2 linked regions of the Methylomagnum ishizawai genome follow. The protein of the gene in region 1 interacts with the protein of each later gene in a pairwise test. Links are inferred from orthologs where the notes say so. Each region holds a gene or a part of one and is shown on either strand. Other genes may lie near its edges.

What was found.
Region 2: the proteins of ispA (region 1) and purT interact in binary tests that used the Escherichia coli proteins (3 or more experiments, as listed by UniProt). The link is inferred for Methylomagnum ishizawai from one-to-one orthologs.

What each region holds. Positions count from the first base shown.
Region 1 is NZ_AP019783.1:2,093,175-2,101,947, forward strand. The notes cover bases 2,261-5,218. They hold ispA ((2E,6E)-farnesyl diphosphate synthase), read left to right. Parts: upstream 2,261-3,267; coding sequence 3,268-4,170; downstream 4,171-5,218. Other genes in these bases: K5658_RS09605 (DUF7682 family zinc-binding protein), read right to left, coding at 2,261-2,542; xseB (exodeoxyribonuclease VII small subunit), read left to right, coding at 3,048-3,278; dxs (1-deoxy-D-xylulose-5-phosphate synthase), read left to right, coding at 4,307-5,218. Outside these bases: K5658_RS09595 (M20/M25/M40 family metallo-hydrolase), read left to right, coding at 1-1,240; K5658_RS09600 (radical SAM protein), read right to left, coding at 1,265-2,116; more of K5658_RS09605, read right to left, coding at 2,147-2,260; more of dxs, read left to right, coding at 5,219-6,226; K5658_RS09625 (adenine phosphoribosyltransferase), read left to right, coding at 6,223-6,747; cpdA (3',5'-cyclic-AMP phosphodiesterase), read left to right, coding at 6,879-7,718; K5658_RS09635 (RNA pyrophosphohydrolase), read right to left, coding at 7,730-8,269; K5658_RS09640 (histidinol-phosphatase), read left to right, coding at 8,443-8,773.
Region 2 is NZ_AP019783.1:1,911,390-1,920,195, forward strand. Bases 3,214-6,204 are described here. They hold purT (formate-dependent phosphoribosylglycinamide formyltransferase), read left to right. Parts: upstream 3,214-4,106; coding sequence 4,107-5,303; downstream 5,304-6,204. Other genes in these bases: recG (ATP-dependent DNA helicase RecG), read right to left, coding at 3,214-4,034; K5658_RS08810 (transglycosylase SLT domain-containing protein), read left to right, coding at 5,488-6,177; K5658_RS08815 (Maf family protein), read right to left, coding at 6,196-6,204. Also shown: K5658_RS08790 (beta strand repeat-containing protein), read right to left, coding at 1-1,285; K5658_RS08795 (Uma2 family endonuclease), read right to left, coding at 1,421-1,900; more of recG, read right to left, coding at 1,956-3,213; more of K5658_RS08815, read right to left, coding at 6,205-6,774; K5658_RS08820 (YceD family protein), read left to right, coding at 6,900-7,403; rpmF (50S ribosomal protein L32), read left to right, coding at 7,413-7,607; phosphate acyltransferase PlsX, read left to right, coding at 7,721-8,752; K5658_RS08835 (beta-ketoacyl-ACP synthase III), read left to right, coding at 8,749-8,806. UniProt on the Escherichia coli protein: Involved in the de novo purine biosynthesis. Catalyzes the transfer of formate to 5-phospho-ribosyl-glycinamide (GAR), producing 5-phospho-ribosyl-N-formylglycinamide (FGAR). Formate is provided by PurU via hydrolysis of 10-formyl-tetrahydrofolate.

The sequences.
Region 1 (8,773 bases):
TTGGCTCGCCGCCCACCCCCTTCCCGGCGCGACCCTGCACGGCACCCATTTGCCGGGCCGTACGCCCTTGATCCTGGTCGAGGTGCCCGGTGCCATCGATAAAACCGTGTTGATCTACGGCCATCTCGACAAACAGCCGGAAATGGAAGGCTGGAGCCAGGGCTTGGGTCCGTGGACGCCGGTCCTGCGCGAAGACAAGCTCTATGGCCGGGGCGGGGCCGACGACGGCTATGCGCTGTTCGCCGCCGTGGCGGCGCTGCGGGCGCTCGCGGGCGTGGACTTGCCGCGCATCGTCCTCCTGATCGAATTCTCGGAGGAAAGCGGTTCGCCTGACCTGCCCGCCTATCTCGACGCCTACGGTGCCGTCATCGGCACCCCGGATTTGGTCATCGCCCTGGACTCCGGGGCCGGGGATTACGAACGGCTGTGGTCCACCACCTCGCTGCGCGGCGTGGTGAATTGCGTGGTCGATGTGAAGGTGTTGGAGGAAACCGCCCATTCCGGCATCGCCAGCGGCATCGTGCCCTCGTCCATGCGGATCATGCGCCAACTCCTGGACCGGCTGGAAGACCCCGTGACCGGCGCGAGCCGCATCCCGGCGCTGTTGGCCGAAATCCCCGGGCAGCGCCGCCAGCAGGCGGCGGCGGCGGCGGAGATCATCGGCGTCGAGGGCATCCGCGGCAGCTTCAAGGTGGTGCCGGGGTTGTGCCCGGTCAGCGCCGACGGGGCCGAATTGCTGCTCAACAATACCTGGCGTCCCACCCTGTGCGTGGTCGGACAGGCGGGGATGCCGCCCATCCACTCCGCCGGGAACATCCTGCGCTCGCATACCGCCTTCAAGCTGTCGATCCGCCTGCCGCCGACGGTGGATGGCCGGGAAGCCGAAGCCGCGATCCGCGCCGAGCTGACCGCCGACCCGCCCTATGACGCGGAAATCTCGGTCGAGTTCGACCAATCCGGCACCGGCTGGAACGCGCCCGCCCTGGCTCCTTGGCTGGAACAAGCGACCCAGGAAGCTTCCGGGACGTTCTATGGCAAGGACGCGGCCTATGTCGGCCTGGGCGGGAGCATTCCGTTCATGGGGATGCTGGGGCAGCAATTCCCCGAGGCGCAGTTCCTGATTACCGGGGTGCTGGGACCCTTGAGCAACGCTCATGGGCCGAACGAGTTTTTGCATATCCCCTATGCGAAGAAGTTGACGGCTTGCGTGGCGTATATTTTGGCGCGGGTGGGCGCTTGAGTCCGCAAGCGCGGGACGGGCGATTCATCCACTCACCTTGACCACGAACCCCGCCGCCTCGATCCGCCCGCCGAAATCCTCCAACCATGCCAGCGGCAAGGCCGAGAGGCGCGGTGCTTCCGCCTGCAGGGAAGGCCGCGCCAGTCCATAGAGCAGCACGCCCTCGACCGGGATTTCCCGCGCCCGGATTTCCGCCAACAAATCCAGATAGGCCCGTTGTTCGTCCGCGCCGGGGGCCGCGCCGTCCCAGGCGAACCAGCAGGTTTGTAGCCAGGTCCGGCACAGCCGGGCCGAGATTTCCAAATGCCGCAACACGGCTGCCGGCGTCAGGTTCACGCTGTTGACGCGGTGGATGCCGTCCGCCGTGGCGCGGTCCAGCTTGAACCAGACCTCGCCGCCCAGTTCCGACCAATGGGCCAGGCCGCGTTGGACCTCGGGTTTCGCCATCAGGCTGCCGTTGCTGATGAGGACCAGTTTGATCGCCCCGAACAGGTCGAATTCGGCGCAGACCTGGCCGACCACCCCGACCACGGCGTCGAACTCGCGGCAACTGGTGGGTTCGCCGTTGCCGGAAAGGGCGATATCGCGGATCACGCGCTGGTCTTCCGGCAATTCATAGCGCTGGTAGAAATCGCCATGCAGGGCGTCTTCGAGCAACCCGGTCAATTCGCCTTCCAGTTGGAACAGGTCGATGGTGGGGGCGGCACCCCGGACGAGGTCCGGGACTTGGCAATAGACGCAGCGCCAGTTGCAGGCGTGGTTGGGGTTGAGGTTGACACCGATGGACAGCCCGCCCGAGCGGCGCGACACCACCGGGTAGACGTAGGTGAGTCCGGCGCTATGGCGGTCGTGGTTGGCGGAGGTGAGTTTGGTCATGGCGATGGGGTGGGGATTGCGGCTGGAATCTCAAACCCAGCCGTTACCGGATAAACGGTTATTATATTCTTCGTGGGAGATGGCTTCGATGAATTCCAGTTGGCCATTATCTTCTTTGCAGATCAAGCGGTATCTCCGTCCGATGGGGATGGAAATGACATGGCGTTGTCCCATATTCTTCATCCGTTTCCCCATGAAATCCATATAAGAGGCGCCTTGTTGCAGTGCGGCGATCATTTCGAGGGTTTTTTCCGCGATTTCGGGAGGCAGGTCGTCGAGCGGGATCGGGGCTTGAGAGAGCCGTTGGATGCGCTGGGTTTTCGCTTGGAGCATCGCGTGCTTCCGCTGTTCTTCGCTGGCGCAGCGATGGCAGAATCTCCCTTTGCCGCTGTGGCCGCACGAAAAGGTTTTTTTTCTAACAGGCATGGTATTCGGAAAGTATTAAAACTGGGGGAGTGCGGCTTTTTTTGGGGGGGCGGGTTATTATGCAAACGGGGTATCCTCCGTCCAATTGCCGTAATGGGCCGGCAAATTTGGTTCCGCTGTCCGTGATTTTCGTATAAACCACACCAGCCCGGAAGCCGACCCGGACCGGCCCGGCCCGGTCCGGAGCTTCGGGCGCTGGTGCCTCTTCGTGTGTTTCCATCCGCCGTGCGGAGGGCTATGGTGGCCGTCGGCGACTTTGGCCGCGACGGCTCCTCCCGGCTTGGTGGCCGGTGCGATATGGCTCCGGCTGCCGCGGACATGATAGTTGAAACCCCCAGGCCGGACCGGGGGCCGCTCCACGGGCGGGCTGTTCCGGCCCGGAAGCCGCGCCCGGCCCATGTCCCATCGGGACGCCGCCCGCGCTAAATCCCAGTGTTTTTCTCAAGTACCAACATTTGTGATAATACCGCCCTACACCGACCACCGCGCCGCAACGCCCCGGACCATGGCGAAAAAAGCCCCCAATTTCGAAGAATCCCTGGCCGAGCTGGAACAACTGGTGGAGCGCATGGAGCAGGGCGACCTGCCCTTGGAAGAAGCCCTCAAGCTGTTCGAGCGCGGCGTGCAACTCACCCGCACCAGCCAAGCCGCCCTGCGCGAAGCGGAACAAAAAGTCCGCGTGTTGCTGGAAAAGAACGGCGAACCCACACTGAAACCTTTTACCGATGAATCCTGAGAACGCTTTGCAAGATTTCATGCGGGCCTGCCAGACCCGCGCCGAAGCCGCGCTGGACGCGAGGCTCCCCGCCACGACCCGGATGCCGGAACGGCTGCACCAGGCCATGCGCTATTCCGCGCTGGGCGGCGGCAAGCGGCTGCGGCCCTTGTTGACCTATGCCACCGGGGTTGCCTTGGGGTTGTCCCTCGACCTGCTGGACGGCCCGGCCGCGGCGGTGGAATTCATCCACGTCTATTCGCTGATCCACGACGATTTGCCCGCCATGGACGACGACGCCCTGCGCCGCGGCAAGCCGACCTGCCATATCGCCTTCGACGAGGCCACCGCCATCCTGGCCGGGGACGGCTTGCAGGCGTTGGCCTTCCATGTGCTGGCCCACGATCCCAGCCTCCAGGTTCCGGCGGAGAACCGCATCGCCATGATCGAAACCCTGGCGACCGCCAGCGGTTCCTATGGCATGGTCGGGGGGCAGGCCATCGACCTGGACGCGGTGGGCAAAATCCTCGACCTCCCCAGCCTGGAAAACATGCACATCCGCAAGACCGGCGCCTTGATCCGGGCCAGCGTCAAGCTGGCGACCCTGGCCCAGGTGCCGCACGATCCGGCCGCCGCCGACAAACTCGACCATTACGCCAAATGCATCGGGCTCGCCTTCCAGATCAAGGACGATATCCTCGACGAGGAGAGCGACACCCAGACCCTCGGCAAGACCCAGGGCAAGGACCGCGACCACAACAAGCCGAATTATCCGGCCCTCCTGGGGCTGAACGGGGCCAAGGAGAAAGCCCAGGAATTGCACGAGGAGGCGCTGGCCAGCCTCGCGGGCTTCGGCGCGGAGGCCGACCTGCTGCGGGCCTTGTCGCTGTTCATCATCGAACGCCGCAACTAGGCCCGGGGCGGCGGAACGGCCTTTCTTGAAAGCCCTGGGGCGCGGTTCCATAATGGCCCCGAGCTTGTTTCCGCCGCCGCGATCCCCCTGGGACCGGCGTTCCGTCCGGCCCCGTTTCCCGACTTAAGAATCCCCCATGAATCATCCGAACAGCCATTCCTTGCTCCCCTCCATCACGGGTCCCGCCGACCTCCGCAACCTCCCGGAAGACCAATTGCCGCGCTTGGCGGAAGAGGTGCGGGCTTTCCTGCTGCACAGCGTGAGCCAGTCCGGCGGGCATTTGGCGGCGGGGTTGGGCACGGTGGAATTGACCATCGCCTTGCACTATGTCTTCAACACGCCGGAGGACAAGCTGGTCTGGGACGTGGGGCACCAAGCCTATCCGCACAAAATCCTCACGGGACGCCGCGAGCGCCTGCCCAGCATCCGCAAGAAGGACGGCCTCTCGGCCTTCCCCAACCGCGACGAAAGCCCCTACGATTGCTTCGGCGTGGGCCATTCCAGCACCTCCATCAGCGCCGCGCTGGGGATGGCGATAGCCGCTTCCCTGGACAAGAAGGACACCCACGCCGTCGCCATCATCGGCGATGGCGGCATGACCGGCGGCATGGCGTTCGAGGCGCTGAACCACGCGGGTCCGCTCGACGCCAACCTCTTGGTGATCCTCAACGACAACGAGATGTCGATTTCGCCCAATGTCGGGGCGCTCAACAACTATTTGGCCAAAATCCTGTCCGGCAATTTCTATTCCAGCGTGCGCCGGGGCGGCAAGGAACTGTTGAAGCACCGGATGCCGGGCGTGTGGGAATTGGCCCGCCGCGCCGAGGAACATGTCAAGGGCATGGTGGCGCCGGGCACGCTGTTCGAGGAACTGGGCTTCAACTATATCGGTCCCATCGACGGCCACGACCTCGACACTCTCATCACCACCCTGCGCAATCTCCGCAAGACGCCGGGGCCGCAGTTCCTGCATGTGGTCACCAAAAAGGGCAAGGGCTATGCCCCCGCCGAGCGCGACCCGGTGGCCTATCATGGCGTCGGTGTGTTCGACCCGAGCCAGGACCATTTGCCCAAGGCCAAGCCGGGCACGCCGAGCTACACGGAAGTGTTCGGCCAATGGCTGTGCGATATGGCGGAACGGGACCGCAGGCTCCTGGGCGTGACCCCGGCCATGCGCGAGGGGTCCGGATTGGTGGAATTCGAGCGGCGTTTCCCCGACCGTTATTTCGATGTGGGCATCGCCGAGCAGCACGCCGTGACCTTGGCGGCGGGACAGGCCTGCGAAGGCTATAAGCCGGTGGTGGCGATTTATTCCACCTTCCTGCAACGCGCCTACGACCAGCTGATCCACGATGTGGTGTTGCAAAAACTGCCGGTGCTGTTCGCCATCGACCGGGCCGGCCTAGTCGGTCCCGACGGTCCCACCCACGCGGGCAGTTTCGATCTGAGCTATCTGCGCTGCCTGCCTGGGATGGTGGTGATGGCCCCCGCCGACGAGAACGAATGCCGCCAAATGCTCTACACCGGCTTCAAGCACAATGGCCCGGCGGCGGTGCGTTATCCCCGCGGCAAGGGCGGCGGGGTCGAGGTGCGCGACGAAATGACCGCCCTGCCCATCGGCAAGGCCGAGGTCCGCCGCGAAGGCTCCCGCATCGCCGTCCTGGCCTTCGGCAGCCTGGTGTCCCCGGCGGTCGAGGCGGGCGAAAAGCTGGGCGCGACCGTGGTCAATATGCGCTTCGTCAAACCCCTGGACGAGGATTTGATCCTCAAGCTGGCCGAGAGCCACGAGCTTATCGTCACGGTCGAGGAAAACGTGGTCGCGGGCGGGGCGGGCAGCGGCGTCAACGAATTGTTGAATGCCCATCTGCGCCGCAACCCGGTGTTGAACCTGGGATTGCCCGACTTCTTCGTCGAGCAGGGCACCCGCGAGGAACTCCTGGCCGAATGCGGCCTCGACGCCGCCGGAATTTTCGAGTCCATCGACGCTTTCCGCCAGAAGGCCATGCCCGAAGCACAGGCCATACCGCGTATCGCCGCCGGGAAGCAACGCGCATGAACCCGGTCGCAGCGCTCAAAGCCAAAATCCGGGATATCCCGGACTTCCCCAAGCCCGGCATCCTGTTCAAGGACATCACGCCCTTGGTGAAGGACCCGGCCAGCCTGCGTTTGGCGGTGCATCATCTGCTGCACCCCTTCCTGGGCCGGGACATCACGGCGGTGGCGGGGATGGAGGCGCGGGGTTTCATCTTCGGCTCCCTGGTGGCCTGGGAACTGGGCGTGGGTTTCGTGCCTTTGCGGAAACCGGGCAAGCTGCCTTACAACGTCCAGAGCGTCAGCTACGACCTCGAATATGGTTCCGCCTCCTTGGAAGCCCATATCGACGCCGTGGGACCGGGCGACAAGGTGCTGCTGATCGACGACCTGCTCGCCACCGGCGGCACCGCCCAGGCCAGTTGCGGCTTGATCGAATCGCTGGGGGCCGAGGTCGTGGCCCTGGGGTTCGTGGTCGAGTTGGAGGCTTTGTGTGGGCGGGAACGGCTGGCGGGCTATCCGGTGCATTCCCTCCTGAAGTTCTAGGCGGGTGTCGCGGATTCCGGGTCGCCGCGGCAAGGCCGGATACAAACCAGATACAATAGCGGCGGCGCGGCGCTTCCCCCAGGGCGCGGCGGCAACCACCACTCACGAGCCACCCTAACGGGACCAGTCCGATGACCGACCTTTCGCCGCCTGCCGCCCCGGCCAGCGCCCCGAAACCGCCGGGGAACCTCCGCTTGCTGCACCTCACCGACCTGCATTTCCTGGCCGGGGCCGGGGAACGTATGCTCGGCGTGGACACCGAGCAAAGCTTCGTCGATACCCTCCGCGCCGCCTTGGCGTCCGGCCCGCCCCCGGACCTGGTCCTCCTGACCGGCGATTTGGTGCAAGACCCGGTGCCCTCGGCCTACCGGCGCTTGCGGGAGCGCTTGCGGGGACTGCCTTGCCCGGCCTATTGCCTGCCCGGCAACCACGACGACCCCCGGTTGATCGAGCAACACCTGGTCGGCGCGGGGGTGTTGTTCCAATCCAACCTCGTCGTGGGCGGTTGGCAAATCATCTGCCTGGACAGCACCATCCCGCGCCTGCCCTTTGGCCGCCTCGGCGGGGAGCAATTGCGGCTGTTGGAGGACCTGCTGGGGCGGCACCCGGAATGCCACGCCTTGATCGCCCTGCACCATCACGCCGTGCCCAGCGGCAGCGCCTGGATGGACACCATGGTGTTGGAGGACGCCGACCGTTTGTTCGGATTGCTGGCGGCGCATCCACGGGTGCGGGCGGTGGTGTGCGGCCATGTCCACCAGGCCATCGACCGGACGCACCAAGGCGTCCGCATGATCGCCACGCCCTCGACCTGTTTCCAGTTCAAACCGCTGCAAGCCGATTTCGCGCTGGACGCGCTGCCGCCCGGCTATCGCTGGATCGAACTGGGGGCCGATGGCGGCATCGCCACCACGATGGGACGGGGCCGGGAGATTCCCGAGGGCTTGGATTTCTCGTCGCGGGGTTATTGAGCCGTGGCGGCTCAGCCTTCCTGGACGACGATCCGGGGACCGGCGGGCAGGGGCGCGGCGGGGGCGCGGGCGGGTTTGCCGGTGGCCAAGTGGTTGCCGAGTTCGGTCAACGCCTGGCGGTAGACCTGCCGCTTGAAATAGACCACATCGCTGACGGGATACCAATAATCGACCCAGCACCAATGGTCGAATTCGGGCTTGGCGGTGCGGTTGAGGCGGATGCGGGATTCGCTGGCCCGGAGGCGCAGCATGAACCAGAGTTGCTTCTGGCCGATGCACAGCGGATAGGAATGCTTGCGGATATAGCGCTCGGGGAGGTCGTAGCGCAGCCAGTCGCGGGTGCGGGCGATGATCTTGACGTCGCGGTAGCGCAGCCCGACTTCCTCGTACAATTCCCGGTACATGGCGGATTGCGGGTCTTCGTTGAATTTGATGCCGCCCTGGGGGAATTGCCAGGAGCGCATCCCCAACCGCCGCGCCCAGAACACACGGCCCTCGTCGTTGCATAAGATGATGCCTACGTTGAGGCGATAGCCATCCGGGTCGATCATGACGGGGCGCGAGTCCTGGTTGGGGCTGGTGTATAGTCCGCCGTCTCGTCCGGCGGTGTTACGGTTTCGGTCCGGCGTTAGCGCCGGGTGGGACCGGCTCCGGCCACCCAGGCTATCGGGGCGGGCCGTTGACAGTTTCTTCTTACCGTCATCTTGGAATTTAAAGGAATCTCGTGAGTCTGGCAATATTCGATCTCGATAACACCTTGATCGCGGGTGACAGCGATTATCTGTGGGGGCAATTCCTGGTCGAGCGCGGCATCGTCGACGCCCAGGAGTACGAAACGGCCAACGCCCGCTTCTACGAGGACTATAAGCAAGGGTGTCTGGATATCGCCCGGTTTTTGGAGTTCGCGCTGGCCCCCCTGGCCCGGCACGAACCCGCGACCCTGTACCGCTGGCGCGAAGAATTCGTCGCGGCCAAGATCGGGCCGATCCTGTTGCCGGCGGCGCGGGCCTTGATCGAAAAGCACCGCGCGGCGGGCGACCTGCCGGTGATCGTCA
Region 2 (8,806 bases), 180 kb from region 1 along the record:
GGTCTGCGAAGCCATCGCTATTGACATCGCCCGCCGCGCTGACCGGATGACCCGAATAGTCATCCGCCGCCACGCCATCCAACCGGAAGCCGTTGGTGCCATTCAGGCTGGATAGCGCAACCACTCCGTTGATATGGAGCGCAACCCCACTATCCACCCACAGCGTGGCCCCGCCCTCGGTATAAACATGGTAGGTATGGCCGTTCGCGGTGGCGTCGGCGGCTTTGGTCCAGCCCCCGCCCGCGTTGACCACGCTGGCCGTCGTGCCATCCACGACCAGCTTGTCGCTGGTGCTGGAAAGCTTCAGCACCGCCGCCGCGGTGAGGTTGAGGGTATTGGCACCATTGAGATTGATGCCTTCCAGATTGTGGAGCTTCGATCCATGGGCGGTCAGGTCGAGCGTCAAGCCGGTCCCGCTCAACTTCAAGGTGTCGGTCCCGGTGCCGCCTTCCAGGTTTTGGAAGGCCAAGCTGGGGACGATCAAGGTATCATTGCCATCGCCACCATTGAGGTTATCCGCCCCGCCCAGGCCGTTCAGGACGTTGCCGAGGCTGTTGCCCACCAGCGTGTCGCCGAACACGCTGCCGATGAGGTTCTCGAAATTCAGCAGCGTGTCGGAACCGGAACCGCCCGTGGCCTGGGCCGTGGTCTTGCTCAGGTCCACCGTGATGGCGGCGGCGGCGTACTGGTAGGACACGGTGTCGTTGCCCGCGCCGCCATCCAGCGCGTTGTTCCCGGCGTTGGCGTAGATCGCATTGCCCAGGCTGTTGCCGGTGCCGTTGAGGTTGCCGCTGCCCGTCAGGATCAGGTTTTCGACCTTGGCGGGCAGGGTGTAGGTGGCGAGCGAGGAATTGACGGTGTCGATCTGGGTGGCGCTGGGGTTGGTCTCGACCACCTTGTCGCCGGCATTGTCCACCACGTATACGTCGTTGCCGTCGCCGCCCGTCATCGTGTCCGCGCCGCCGCGGCCATCGAGATAATCGGCCTGGGCGGTGCCGGTGAGCTTGTTGGCGGCGGCGTCGCTGGCGGTGCCGGAGGTGTCGTCGCCGATCAAGACCTTGCCGCCGCTGGCGAAGGTGAAATGGGCGCTGGCGACTTGATCCAGGGATACGCCAGTCAGCTTGACGGTCTTGCCGCCGTAGGTGATCCAGAGGTCCGCGCCGTTCTGGGCGAAGGTGCCCGCGGTCGCCGCCAGGGTGGCGCTATCGAAATTCAAGATATCCACGGCGGGATTGAAGGCCAGGGTTTGGTTTTGGGCCAAGGTGCCGAATTTATAGGTGGTCATGCGGTTGCCTGTGGGTGTGGGAGTAAGACGCCGGTTTTTACATGATTGGGGTTGTTATGCGTGGCCAGGGTACAGGAGGATTTCCAGCGTTTTAAAAATACCCGCCTTGGCAGTCCGACGGGCGGGGCTTTGGGATCACACCCGCACCCGGCATCCACATTCCAGCGTTATATCCACCGGCGAAACCCCCTGTTCCGTCCCATCCCGCCGCACATGCAAAACCGCCAGGGTATAGGGATTGAATACCACCACATCCTTCACGCCCTGGGCCAGATAGAAACCCGGCCCTATTTCCAAATCCTTGTATTCGTAGCCCTTGCTGATGACCTCGATCACCGCTTCGGGAACCAGGGTAATGGCTTCGTCTTCCTCGTCCGGTTCCCGGCGGAAAATGGCGATATCGGGCCGCTTGAGCGAACTATCCGGGAAACTCACATAGACATCCGAGGCGTGGATACAGCCGCAAGCCTCCGGCCCGACCGGCGCGATACTGGCGCGGATGCGGTCGATGGCCTTTTGGTGCTTGTAGACCGGCTGGGCTTCCCATAACGGGATGCCGTTGACGATTTCCAGACGGACGCCGAGTTCGTTGGCGGTGAGTAGGTGTGGATTCATGGCGCGTTACCGGGGGTTATGGATGGAAGGTTTCGATTTTACGCATTCACGCCGCTCAAGCCTCCACATACCGCGCCACCTCCTGCCCCATCCAGCGCCGGATCAAGGGCTCCACCCACTCGGGATGCCGCTTCAACAGCGTGTCCGCCACGGCCTGGACCTCGTCCAATACGCTCCCGTCCCGCCCCAAATCCGCCACTTTGAATTGCACCTGCCCGGTCTGGCGGGTGCCCAGCAATTCGCCGGGGCCGCGCAATTCCAAATCCTTTTCGGCGATGACGAAACCGTCGTCCGAATCCCTGAGTATCCCCAGCCGTTCCTTGGCGCTGGGCGAGAGCGGCGGTTGATAGAGCAGCACACAATGCGCCTCGCCCGGCCCGCGCCCGACCCGGCCCCGCAGCTGGTGTAATTGCGCCAAGCCCAGCCGCTCCGGGTTTTCGATAATCATCAGGCTGGCGTTGGGCACGTCCACGCCGACCTCGATCACCGTGGTGGCGACCAGCAGGTCGGTTTCCCCGGCCTTGAAGGTTTGCATGGCGGCTTCCTTGTCGGCGGATTTCTGGCGGCCATGCACCAAGCCGACCCGGAGATCGGGCAGGGCGGCGACCAGGAGTTCCGCCGTCTTCTCCGCCGCCTCGCATTGCAGGGCTTCGGATTCCTCGATCAAGGTACAGACCCAATACACCTGCCGCCCCTTCGCCACCCAATCGCCGATGCGGCCCACGATCTCGGCCCGGCGCGTGGTCGGCACGGCGGCGGTCTTGACCGGGGTGCGGCCCGGCGGGCGCTCGTCGATGATGGAAAGATCGAGGTCGGCATAGCCCAGCATCGCCAGGGTGCGGGGGATGGGCGTGGCGGTCATGATGAGTTGGTGCGGATAGGCACCGTCGCGGGAGCCCTTCTCGCGCAGGGCCAAACGTTGATGCACGCCGAAACGGTGTTGTTCGTCGATGACCACCAGCCCCAACCGCTGGAATGCCACCTGTTCCTGGAACAGGGCGTGGGTGCCGATCACCACGCCCGCCGTGCCCAGGGCCACGGCTTCCAGGGCGGAACGCCGGGCCTCGCCCTTGAGCCTACCGGAGAGATAGGCCAGCCGCACCTCCAGGGGCTCCAGCCATTGCCGGAAACTGCGCTGGTGCTGTTCGGCCAGGAGTTCGGTCGGGGCCATCACCGCCACCTGATGGCCCGAAGCCAGCGCCGCCAAGGCCGCGCAGGCCGCCACCACGGTCTTGCCGGAACCCACGTCGCCTTGCACCAAGCGCATCATCGGGCGTGGCTGGGCCAGGTCGGCCTCGATCTCGCCGATGACCCGGCGTTGCGCCCCGGTCAGGCGGAAGGGCAGGCTGTCCAGGAAGCGGGCCGAAGTGGCGGGATCGGCACGGAGCGCGGGCGCGGCGTGGGCCTGGGTCTGGGCGCGGAAGCGGCTCAGGCTGAGATGGTGGGCCAAGAGTTCGTCGAAGGCCAGCCGGGCGCGGGCCGCTGTGAGTTGGGGCGATGATGGATCGCAGCCGGTCGGTGGCTGGTGGATCAGCCTGAGCGCCTCGGCCAGCTTGGGGCGGCGGCGGGCGGTGGCGGCGGGCAGCCAATCCGGCAAGTGTTCCGGGTCGGCATGGAACAGGGCTTGCTCGATGAGTTTGCGCAGGGTTTTTTGGTGCAGGCCGTCGGTGGAGGGATAGACCGGGGTCAGGCTGGCGTCGGGCTGGCCGATTTCCTCGTCTTCCAGGAATTCGTAATCGGGGTGGGTCATTTCCGCGCCGTAATAACCGGCCCGGACTTCGCCATAGCAGCGCAGCGCCCGCCCGCGGCCGAACAAGGCGTGCTGTCCCGGCGAGAAATGGAAGAAGCGGAGGTTCAAGAAGCCGGTGCCGTCGGCGATGCGGACCACCAAGGAGCGCTTGCCCTTGGCGGCGACTTCGGCCAATTCGATCCGGCCCTCGACTTGGTAGCTCTGGCCCGGCTGCAAGGCGCCCAGGGGTTCGATGCGGGTGCGGTCCTCGTAGCGGAATGGCAGGTGCAGCAGCAAATCCAGCACGCTGGCGAGGCCCAGCCGCTCCAGCCGTTTGAGGGTCTGCGGACCCGCGCCCTTGAGCGCGGTGATGGGGATGTGGTCGGGGGAGGTGTGCTGGTTCATGCCGAAAACCGGGCCGTGCCGCGTGAAACCGTATTAAACTGCCGCATATTATCCATATCACGGGGATCAAGCATGAGAATCGGTACGGCGCTCACGCCCGGCGCGACGCGGGTGATGTTCCTGGGCAGCGGCGAATTGGGCAAGGAAGTGGTCATCGCCTTGCAGCGCTACGGGGTCGAGGTGATCGCGGTGGACCGCTATCCCAACGCGCCCGGCCAGCAGGTCGCCCATCGCGCCCAGGTGATCGACATGACCGACCCCCTGGCCCTGCGCCAACTGGTCGAGCAGGAACGGCCCCACATCATCGTGCCCGAAATCGAGGCCATCGCCACCCAGGCGCTGGCCGAAATCGAGGCTGGAGGCTTGGCCCGCATCGTCCCCACCGCCCGCGCCGTGGCCCTGACCATGAACCGCGAAGGCATCCGCACCCTGGCGGCGGAAACCCTGGGCCTGCCCACCTCGCCCTATGTGTTCGCCGACAGCCTGGAAGGCTTGCGGGCGGGCGCGGCTAAGGTCGGCTATCCCTGCTTCGTCAAGCCGATCATGTCCTCGTCCGGCAAGGGCCAGTCGATGCTGCGCTCGGAGGCCGATATCGAGGCGGCTTGGCGGTATTCGCAGGAAGGCGGGCGGGTGAAGAACGCCCGCATCATCGTCGAGGGCCGGATCGACTTCGATTACGAAATCACCCTGCTGACGGTGCGGGCCTTGAACGGCCAGGGCGGAGTGGAAACCCGGTTCTGCGAACCCATCGGCCACCGTCAAGAACAAGGCGATTATGTCGAGAGCTGGCAACCCCAGCCCATGAGTCCCGCCGCCCACGCCGAAGCCCGCCGCATCGCCCAGGCGGTGACGGACAACCTGGGCGGGCTGGGCCTGTTCGGGGTGGAGTTGTTCGTGCGCGGCGACCAAGTGTGGTTCAGCGAGGTCAGCCCCAGGCCGCACGATACCGGCATGGTCACGATGGTGACCCAGGCCCAGAGCGAATTCGAGCTACACGCCCGCGCCATCCTGGGGCTGCCGGTCTCGACCGCCCTGCGCGATACCGGCGCCAGCGCGGTGATCTATGGCGGCGTGGAAGGGGAGGGCGTCGCTTTCGAGGGTTTGGACCACGCCCTGGCGGTGCCGACCGCCGCAGTCCGCTTGTTCGGCAAGCCGGTTTCGTTCCCGCGCCGCCGCATGGGGGTGGCTTTGGCGGCGGGGGCCACGGTCGAGGAAGCGCGGGAACGGGCGCGGGAAGCGGCGGGGCGGGTCCGGCCCATGCTGCCCTGAGATTCTGGGACGGGATTGGCAGCGCCGCCACCCGCCCCTGGTTTAAGCTGGCCCTAAGCGGGGGCCGCTAAGCTACCGGCGCTTGGCCGGAGGGCGGGGCAAAATCCGTGGTCTTTGCAAACCCAACGATCCGTGTAAGACTTTTTTAGCTGTGTTTGATTCGGCGACCAACAAGGGGGGACCGATGCCGAGATTGTTCCGTAGCCTGCCGCTGGTTTTATTGCCTTGCTTCCTGTCCCATGGGGTCCAGGCCGATGTCTATAAATACGTCAATCCGGCCAACGGCCATGTCGAATACACCGACAAGCCGGACCATAAAGGCTTCCGTATGATTATCGAAACCCCCGAACCCTTCACCCGGCCCACCAAGGTGACTTTCGGCGGCAAGAGTACGCTGGGGGCCAAGGGCCTGTTCGGCGGCGGCTTGTTCGGGGCCGCGCCCGCCAATAATGCCAAGAGCGCCGCCCACCGCGCCGCCCTCGAACGCAACCGCAGCCAATACGCCGGACTCATCGCCGAAGCCGCCAGCCGCCACGGTCTCGACCCCGCCTTGCTGCACGCCGTCATCCGCGCCGAATCCTCCTACAATCCCGGCGCGGTCTCGAACAAGGGGGCCATCGGCATGATGCAGCTCATGCCCGCCACCGCCGCCCGCTACGGGGTGCAAGACCCCTACGACCCCGTGGACAACATCTATGGCGGGGCGCGGTACCTCAGCGATTTGCTGGGGATGTTCGACGATGTCCCGCTGGCGGTCGCGGCCTATAACGCCGGGGAAAACAATGTCATCAAATACGGCAACCGCATCCCCCCGTTCCAGGAAACCCAGAACTACGTCAGCCGCGTATTGGGCTATTACAACCGCTTCGACTGATCGGCCCCCGCCCCGGCTTCATGGTACCGCCACGCCGAAAGCCTCCAGCAGCCGGACCAAGCGGATCAGCGGCAACCCCACCAGGGCGTTGGGGTCTTCCCCCTCGAACCGCTCGAACAGGGCGATACCCAAGCCCTCCGATTTGAATCCCCCGGCGCAATCGTAGGGCCGGTCGCGGTCCACGTAGCGTTCGATCTGGCCGGGCGAAAGTTCCCGGAACACCACGGCGCAGCGGTCGATATCGGCCTTGGTTTCCAGCGTCGCCGCGTCCACCACGCACAGCGCCGTGTGGAATTCCATGGTTTTTCCCGATGCCTTGCGCAATTGCGCGAGGGTGTGGCTGCGGGTCATGGGTTTCCCGAGTTTTTCGCCGTCCAGCACCGCCACCTGGTCCGCGCCGATGACCCAGCCGTCCAGCGATACGCGGGCCACGGCCAGCGCCTTCTCGGCGGCGAGGCGTGCGGCCAGCGCCGCCGGGGCTTCGCCGGGCAGTGGCGTTTCATCGACGCCGGGCGCGATACAGTCGAAGGGCAGGCCGAGTTTCGCCAGCAATTCCCGCCGGTAGGGCGAGGTCGAGGCCAGGATGAGTCGGGTCATGGCGGGTGTCCGGTGCATTTGTTGAAAGTCCCGTTTTTACCGGCTGCGCACAGTCACGGGAAGATCGGTTCCCAAGGAAGATGTTTTTGACAGGGATCAAGTTTTCCCGATAACATTGTCCGATTATGCTCGACCACTTGCCCGATAAGCTCGACCCCTATGAATTCGTCGAAAAAAAGCGGCGAATCAAAGGGAAGCTCGCGCTCGCCGCTTTGGACCGGCTGCACGACCTCCTCCTGAATTGCGAAGGCGCGGTGAACATCGACCTCGAATTCCGGCGCGAGGCAAGGATCGCGGCGGTCGTGGGGCGGATCGAGGCCGAACTGGTGCTGCGGTGCCAGTGTTGCCTGGAAGCCCTGCCCTGGCCGGTGGCGGGCGAAGTGCGCTTGGGGTTGGTCCGCTCCATCGACGAGGCCAACCTCCTGCCGGAAGCGTTCGAGCCCTTGCTGGTGGAATCCGAAGAGCCGATGGCCTTGGCGGATATTGTCCAGGATGAATTATTGCTGGCGATACCGCCGATCCCCCAGCACGAATACTGCGGCCCGCCGAAAAAACCCGGCAAGGCCGCTGCGGAAACCCGCGAAAACCCCTTTGCCGCCTTGGCGCAGCTTAAAAAAACCAACCTTTAGGAGTCCGAAATGGCCGTCCAACAAAACCGTAAAACCCGTTCCAAGCGCGGTATGCGCCGTTCCCACGACGCGCTGACCGCCGCCGCCCTGTCGCTCGAACCCACCACCGGCGAAGTCCATCTGCGCCACCACATCAGCCCCGATGGTTTCTACCGGGGCCGTCGGGTGTTCGCCACCAAGCCGGAAGACACCGGCGCGGAATAAGCGCCGGGTTTTCCGCCCGTGCTGCCCCCAGGCGGCAGGGGCCGCCGAGCCTTGAGTATCCCGCGCGACGCCAGTCCCGTGCCGCGCCGTTTGATTGAAGAAACTCCCAAGCTATGACGCAAAAGCTGACAATCGCGCTGGATGCCATGGGCGGCGACCACGGCCCCACAGTCACCGTGCCGGCCGCTTTGGACAGCGTCGAGGCCGATCCCCGCTTGCATTTGATCCTGGTCGGCGATGAAACCATCCTCCGCCAGCATCTGGGCGAAGCCGCCACCCGCTACGGCGACCGCATCGCGGTCCACCACGCCTCGGAAGTGGTGGAGATGCACGAACCCCCTTCCAAGGCTTTGCGCAACAAGAAGGATTCTTCCATGCGCGTCGCCATCAACCTGGTCAAGGAAGGCGTGGCCTCGGCCTGCGTCAGCGCGGGCAATACCGGGGCCTTGATGGCCATCGGCAAATTCGTGCTGAAGACCATCCCCGGCATCGACCGTCCCGCCATCATCGCCATCCTGCCCAATAAGCAGGGCGGACATGTCCATATGCTGGACCTCGGGGCCAATATCGATTGCACGGCGGAGCATCTTTATCAATTCGCCGTCATGGGCTACGAGTTGGTCCGCGCCGTCGAGGACAAGGATCAGCCCAGGGTGGGCCTGCTCAATGTCGGCGAAGAGGAAATCAAGGGCAACGAACAGGTCAAGCAGGCGGCCCGCCTGCTGGCCGATTCCCATCTCAATTTCATCGGCTTCGTGGAAGGCAACGATATTTTCAGCGGCGATGTGGATGTCGTGGTGACCGACGGCTTCGTCGGCAACGTGGCGCTCAAAACCCTGGAAGGCATGGCCAAGATGTTGAGCCAATCGCTCAAGGACGAATTCGGGCGCAACCTCTTCACCAAACTGGCCGGCTTGATCGCCCTGCCGGTGCTGAAAGCCTTCAAGAACCGTTTCGATCCCCGCAACTATAACGGCGCCAGCCTGATCGGCCTGCGTGGCATCGTCATCAAAAGCCATGGCAACGCCGACCGCCATTCCTTCGGCAACGCCATCCAGATCGGCGTCAAGGAAGTCGAGAAGGCGGTGGTTTCGCGCATCGGCGAACGGGTGGAAAGCATCTTCGCCGAGAGGAAGAGCGCGTGAGCCGTTACTCCACCTTGCTCGGAACCGGCGGCTACCTCCCCGAAACCATCCTCA